Regions from separate parts of the Synechococcus sp. H55.10 genome, predicted to be linked through region 1. Evidence: riboswitches for the same ligand, from Rfam matches in the RefSeq annotation. Region 1 holds a riboswitch; the other holds the start of a gene.

Region 1 (3,512 bases):
GCCGATGGTGCGCAACAACCGCATCCTGCAAAACCGCACCGGCATTGTGGTTGGCGGCAGCGCCCGGCCCATCTTGCGCAACAATCTCATTGCCCGCAACCTGGAGACTGGCCTGACAGCTATCACCAACGCCCAGCCCGATCTGGGCACGGCCTCGGATCCCGGCAACAACATTTTTGAGGGCAACGGCCAGTACGACATCCACAACGCCACCCGCGGCCTGCGCCTCAACGCCAACGGCAACCAACTGGCGGGCAAAACCAAAGGGGAGCTGGATCTAGCGGGCCAAACCACGGTTGCTGCTCTGCCCAGCAGCGCCCCACCACCCATTGTTGCCGGTGGCTTGACGCTGCCCAGCGCTCCCCCGGCTCCCAGCCGGGATCCCCAGCCGGCGGCGGCCAAGCCAGCCGAAACTTCCACAAACCTACCGGTGGTGGCGGTGCCGCAATCGACGGCCCCCCTTCCCCCTCCTGCAGCGGGCTCGGGGGGGCGTGTTTTGCCCAGCGGCCCCAGCCAGCCGTCAAGCACGCAACCCCAGGAGTTTGTTGCCGTCCCCTTCACCCCCGATGGCTCTACCACGCCTGCCCAGCCGGTTGAGCCGGCTCCTGCCGCCCCTGTCCGCCAGGCCTCTGCAGCTCCCCTTACCGACATCACCACCCTGCTGCCGCCGCCGGCCCGCCGCCAAGCCAGAGAAAACCCTCCTACCTCCTCCTCTGCACCCTCAAGCTCGGCCCCAGCTCCTCCTGCTCAGGCTGCCGACAAGGACTCCGTCCCGCTGACGCGAGCGGCAACCCAGTTTCGCGTCTTGGTGACCCCCAAGGGCAGCGACGACTTGCAGCGGCTGCGGCAGCTCGTCCCCGAAGCGGTGGAGACCGTGTTCAACGGCAGGACGATGCTGCAGGCCGGCCTCTACGACAGCCGCAGCCAGGCCCAGTCAGTCCTGGATCGCCTGTTGGACGCCGGCTTTGACGCAGTGGCGGAGATGATCTTCCGTTGATATTACTGCCCAGGGATCCCCCCCGGCAGGATAGGAACTCCCCAGCAGGGAATGTATGATGCCTAGCACGGCTTTTTCCAAAAGGACTGCGGAGAAAGCCGTGCCGTCGGGTTGCTCTGGGGATCAGCCAGGGCAAGCAATGGGGAAAGTCCGGTGCAAATCCGGCGCTGTGCCGCAACTGTGATGGGCTAAGGCCCTCAGTCAGGATGCCCGCCTGCGGCTTTGGCTCACAGCTTAGCTCTTCCGCGTCGCACGGAAGCAGGAGAAAGCGGATGAAAGTAATTGTTGTATGTCTCAGCCTTGGGCTGGGGAGCTGGAGTTTGGGGATCCCAGCCTGGGCGCAAGCGGTCTTGGACACCAGTCTTAGTGCCGAGATTTTCAATCAACCCGTCACCACACCGTTTCGCCGCCCTGGCTTGCTGCGGGACTCTTCGCGCCCAGTCTATGTCATCACCCGCCAGCAGATGCGCGAGCAAGGGGCAAGGACGGTGCAAGAAGCCCTGCGCTATCTGCCTGGGATCCTCAGCGATGGCACAGCGGGAACTCAGTTGGGAGCTCTTAGCTCTCAATTCATGCGAGGGGCGCGAACGGCGCAGGTGTTGGTGCTCTTGGACGGCCGCCCCCTCAACGATCTGGGCTTCTTTGGGGGGGTTGACCTCTCTCAACTCACCACAGATATTGTCGAGCGAATTGAAGTCTCTCCCGGCGGCGGCTCTACTCTGTATGGCTCGGATGCTGTTGGCGGCGTGATCAACATCGTTACGGTGGAGCCACAGCCAGAAACGGAGACGGTGCTGGAAGCGGCGGTCGGCAGCTACGGCCTCAATGAGCAAGGGATCCAAAGTCGGGGCCAAGCCCAGGATCTGGGCTGGGTGCTCAGCTATCGCCGTCTGAAAAGTAACAACGACTTTCCCTTTGCAATTGAGCGGCTGGGCAAGTCAGGCAAGCGGGAAAACTCGGCGGTGGAGTACCACAACTTGCAGGCCAAGCTTACCTGGCAACTGGCCAAAGACCAAGTCCTAACAGCCAACGCCCTCTACCTCAATAAAGCCTTTCGTGTGCCCGGCAGTGTGGAATTTCCCTCTCCCGATGCAGAGCAAAACACCAACGATCTGCTGCTGGATCTCAGTTGGCTGTGGACTCAGGCAACAGGATCCCTGCAGGCAAGAGTCTTTTTTGACGATCTCAACTACCGTTTCAGTGCTCCGCAAAGCCAGGGATCCCGCGACGTCATCCTGCGCAATGGCTGGGGATCCCAGCTGCAGTATGCTTGGCAAGCCGGCGAAAACCTAGAGGGAGCTTTGGGGGTAGATTATCGCTCCATCTCAGCTCGCAATACAACTTTTTCCTTTGCCAACGGTTCTGCCAATATCAACTACGACGATACGGTTAACCAGGGCGCCCTGTTTGCCCGCCTGGATTACAGCCCGGATCCCAACTTCCACCTTGATCTGGGCATGCGCCAGGACTTCAGCAGTTTGGCCAATAGCTCGGCCACCTCGCCGGCTGTGGGGATCCGCTGGACAGTGGCGGAAGGCACCACCTTGAGAGCCAACTACGCCAGCAGCTTTCGCACCCCCTTGATCTCGGAATTATTCTTTCGGCTGCGAGGCTTTTTTGAAGTGGATGGCAACCCCAATCTCCGCCCAGAGCGAGGGGAGAGCTTTGACGTTGGCTTGGATCAGAGCCTGGGAGATTTTGGCCTGCTGCGGCTAACGTTTGCCCACAACCGCATCCGCGATGGCATCACCTTTGTCAGCCTGGGGCCGCGCCAGGGAACCTATGAGAATATTGGGCTGGTCGAATACACCGGCCTGGAAGCGGCTTTGGATTTGCGTTTGGGGGAAAACTGGACGCTTTTTGCCAACTACACCCTCAATGATCCCATCATCCGCGCTGCACTTAACCCGGCCACAGTTGGCAAACAGCTAGCCTTTGTGGGAGCCGATAGCTTCAACCTAGGCCTAACCTATCGCTATGAGCAGGGCGGGTACGGCTCGATCTTGGTCCATCACATTGGGAGCTTTTTTACCAACAACTCCAATACGGAATCCCTGCCAGGCTATACCACCGTGGCTTTGCGGGGAGGGATCCCGTTGACTGAGGCCCTGAGCCTAGAGTTGGGGATCGACAACCTGCTGGATGAGCAGTATGAAGTTTTCCCCGGCTATCCCGGCGTTGGCCGCACGCTGAGGATGAACTTGCGGGGGCAATTTTAGCATCCTCTCGGGCTATTTTTGGCCAACTATCTAGAACAAGCTGTCCTGGTGGAATTGTCTGCTTTACAGTGGAGTTTGGATACAACTCTATGGTGAGCGCGACCAACTTTCCCTCTATTTCTCCATCGACAACTTTGGCTCAAGCTGAGTCTAAACATTGCCTTTGGGTTTGCACCACCTGTGGATCTCGCTGGGTCAACGGCCAAAAAGAAGGGATCAGCAAGGGAGAAATGCTCCTAGCTGCCTTGCAATCCCAAAGGCTCAATCCCCAACTGCAACTGAAGCCAGTTGCCTGT
Region 2 (3,512 bases), on a different contig from region 1:
AGATCCGCTCTAATGCCGCTTGGTCATCCACCAGCAAGGGGCCATGCATGGATCCCATGAAGATCTTGATGCCGCAAGCCCCTTGCACTGTTTGCAGCTCTTTAAGGTTATCGGCGGTGGCTCCGATGAAAAAGCCGTAGTTGACCACGCACTTGCTGGCGGCCCGGGCCAACTTGTCATCCAGCGTTGCCTGGTCGATCGTCAGCGGATCCGTATTGGGCATCTCCAGAAAGCTGGTTACCCCACCGCGAGCGCAGGCCCAGGATCCCGTCTGTAGGTCTTCTTTGTGCTCCCGGCCCGGCTCGCGAAAGTGAACCTGGGGGTCGATCACCCCCGGCATGAGGGTATGGCCCTCCGCGTCGATAACCCTAGCCACCCTTTCTGCCGAGAGATTCTGGCCGATTTGGGCAATGCGCCCCTCCCGCACCAGCACATCTCCCAGCCAGGGATCCCCTTCCGGCACCAATAGCTCCGCATTGCGGATCAGCAGACTGTCAGACAAAGCGCCCCCGAGACAACGCTAATTTCCCAGCCAAAATATTCAGAATACTTTATCAAAATACCTTGGAAGACTGGCCGCCAATCCGGCACCTCACTTCCGACTCAGCGCTGGCGCGACAGCGCAAAAGGGCCTTGACTTGACATCCTCTCCACGGCTGCGGCTTGCTTCCAGGCAAAGGTCTAGATGGCTCTTTCTGGTAATCTAAGTTGGGGGTTTAAGATCGGTAGGTGTTGCCCAGCATCCCTTGCTCCATTCTCTCTTTGTCTGGGGCTGTAGCTCAGATGGATAGAGCAAGCGCCTCCTAAGCGCTAGGTCGGCGGTTCAAATCCGCCCAGTCCCGTCTAAGTGAGTAGCTACTAGCTCCTCCAAGCTGGTGGTAGGATGTAGTCTACTGCCGGTTCTGACGGGGATCAGCCGTCAGAGGCAACGGGGAAAGTGCAGTGAGAATCTGCCGCTGTCCCGCAGCTGTGAGCCGGTTTTGGATCGGGGATCCCTAGTTGTTGTTGCAAAAGCCCTTGACGACGCAAGCCAGCCCCTCCAAAACTGAGCAAGTCAGAATGCCCGCCGGCGGTTTTTCCCCAGTTCACCATATCTGCGAGGTACAGATATGCTTCCCATTTTGACGTTGGCCCGTTCCCGTCCCGAAGTTTTTTCATCGGCCTGCTTACGGATTTTCGACGCTCTTGGATCGTAGGCACTAAGTCAAAAGCGCGGACAAGAGAGCTAAGCAGTTGGCTCAGGGGCAGCTAACTCTTGGAGGACGTTTTCTTGCTTTGGTTGCGCAAAAGAGTCCTCTAAGCACCCTCCTGTGCCGAGTGGGCCAGCCGATAGGTTGAGGAACGCCTTGACAGCTCCAGCAGGTTTCCTGGCCTAGAGAAAACCTTCCGCCGGGATCCCACCGATAGGCATGTCGGCGGCCATTTCTTGCTGCCTAGGTTGGATGACAACCGGCTGTACAAAGCCAACTGGCGGCAACCTCAATTACCGAATTCAGTTCAGGAGACAGTACCTTATGGCCATCGAAACCCAAACCCTCGGCTATGCCCGCATGGGCAAGCGCCGCGAGCTGAAGAAAGCGCTGGAAGCCTTTTGGAGCGGCACCCTGGAGGCGGAGGCCTTGTCAGCAACGCTCCAGGAGCTGGAGGCACAGGTCTGGGGGGTACAGCTTCAGGCTGGCATCGACCACATTGCAGTAGGAGATCAAACCCTCTACGACCATGTTTTGGACTGGGCCACCTGGCTGGGGCTGATTCCCTCCCGGTTTCAGAGCTTATCAGGCCTGGAGCGCTACTTTGCCATGGCGCGGGGACGGGAGGGCCTGCCCGCCTTGGAAATGACCAAGTGGTTCGACACCAACTACCACTACCTGGTGCCGGAAATTGAGGCCGACGCGATCCCTCAGGCCCATTTCGATGACTTCCTGGCCACAGTGCGGCGGGCGCAAGGGATCCTAGGAAACCGCACCAGCCCCGTCCTCCTCAGTCCGGTTACCCTTCTTGCTCTAAGCCAGCGCTCTGGCAAGTTGCGGGGAGATCTGGAGAAGCTGCTTCCTCTCTACGAGGAGCTGCTGCAGGAGCTGCAGCGACTGGGAATCCGGGAAGTGCAAGTCCATGAGCCCATCTTGGTGACGAGCGAAGGCGACAGTCTCCGGGAAGCGGTGGAGCAGACCTACCGCCGGCTGGCTCGGTTGGGGATCCCTGTCCACTTGGTTACCTACTTTGACGACTTGGGGGAGACTTACCCCTGGGTGGTGGAGCTGCCGCTAGCCGGCCTCAGCCTCGACTTCACCCGCGGCCACAACCTGGAACTGGTCAGAGCCCACGGCTTCCCCGCCGATAAGATCCTAGGGGCGGGGGTAGTGGACGGGCGCAACGTCTGGCAGATCCAGCCCAAGGCCGTTCTGGCCACTCTGCAAGAGCTGCAAGCCCTAGCCCCCAACCTGCGGGTGCAGCCTTCTTGCTCGCTCCAGTTTGTGCCCCACGACGCTGCTCTGGAAACCCACCTGCCAGAGCCTTTGCGCAATGTTCTCAGCTTTGCCGAGCAGAAGCTGGCCGAAGTGGTTCTGCTCGCTCGCACCCTCAACGGCGAAGACACCGCTGCCCAGCAGAACAAGCTGGAACAGCAGTGGCAGGCCTTCCAGGACTTCAATCCCCCCAACCTTGCGGTGCGCCAGGCCTTGGCCAACCTGACGGCGCAGGACTTCCAGCGCTCCCTTCCCTACGAGCAGCGTATAGGCCGGCAGGCCAAGCTGCCACCGCTGCCCACTACCACCATCGGTTCTTTTCCCCAAACCCCCGAAGTCCGGCAGTGGCGGGTCAAGTACAAAAAGGGCGAGATCTCCCAGGCCGAATACGAGGCCGCTATCGACGCCGAAATTGCCAGGTGCATCCGCATTCAAGAAGAAATTGGCCTGGATGTGCTGGTGCATGGCGAGTTCGAGCGCACCGACATGGTGGAATACTTTGCCCAGCAACTGCAGGGCTTTGCCTTTACCGAGCACGGCTGGGTGCAGAGCTATGGCAGCCGCTGCGTGCGTCCCCCCATTCTCTACGGCGATGTGTCTCGCCCTTGCCCCATGACGGTGCGGGAGTTTAAGGTGGCCCAATCTCTAACCCAAAAGCCGGTTAAGGGGATGCTCACCGGGCCGGTAACCATGCTCAACTGGTCCTTCCCCCGCGTCGACCTTTCCCGACGCGAGCAAGCCTTGCAAATTGCCTTGGCCCTGCGGGCAGAGGTGGCCGACTTAGAAGCTGCCGGAGCCGTAATGGTACAGGTGGACGAGCCAGCGCTGCGGGAGGGTCTACCCTTGAAAAAAGAGCGCTGGCCGGAGTACTTAAGCTGGGCGGTGGAGGCCTTCCGACTGGCTACCGCTGGCGCCAAGCCCGAAACCCAGATCCACACTCACATGTGCTACTCGGAGTTCGGGGACATCATCGAGCACATCGAGCGGCTGGACGCCGACGTTCTCTCGATCGAAAACAGCCGCAGCAGCAACAAAACCTTGCTGCAG

What was found. Region 1 has a riboswitch for cobalamin ahead of NW858_RS03575 (TonB-dependent receptor plug domain-containing protein). Riboswitches for the same ligand answer to the same signal wherever they lie in the genome.
Region 2: another riboswitch for cobalamin. It lies ahead of metE (5-methyltetrahydropteroyltriglutamate--homocysteine S-methyltransferase); the one in region 1 lies ahead of NW858_RS03575 (TonB-dependent receptor plug domain-containing protein).

Annotation. Positions count from the first base shown of each region.
Region 1 covers NZ_JANSJJ010000040.1:67,112-70,623, forward strand. The annotation lists gene NW858_RS03570 (DUF1565 domain-containing protein) at 1-997, shown strand, start outside; cobalamin riboswitch at 1,089-1,230, shown strand; gene NW858_RS03575 (TonB-dependent receptor plug domain-containing protein) at 1,270-3,216, shown strand; gene NW858_RS03580 (DUF1636 domain-containing protein) at 3,306-3,512, shown strand, end outside.
Region 2 covers NZ_JANSJJ010000155.1:75,064-78,575, reverse strand. The annotation lists gene NW858_RS09950 (dihydroorotase) at 1-502, opposite strand, end outside; tRNA gene NW858_RS09945 (tRNA-Arg) at 769-842, shown strand; cobalamin riboswitch at 881-1,086, shown strand; gene metE (5-methyltetrahydropteroyltriglutamate--homocysteine S-methyltransferase) at 1,515-3,512, shown strand, end outside.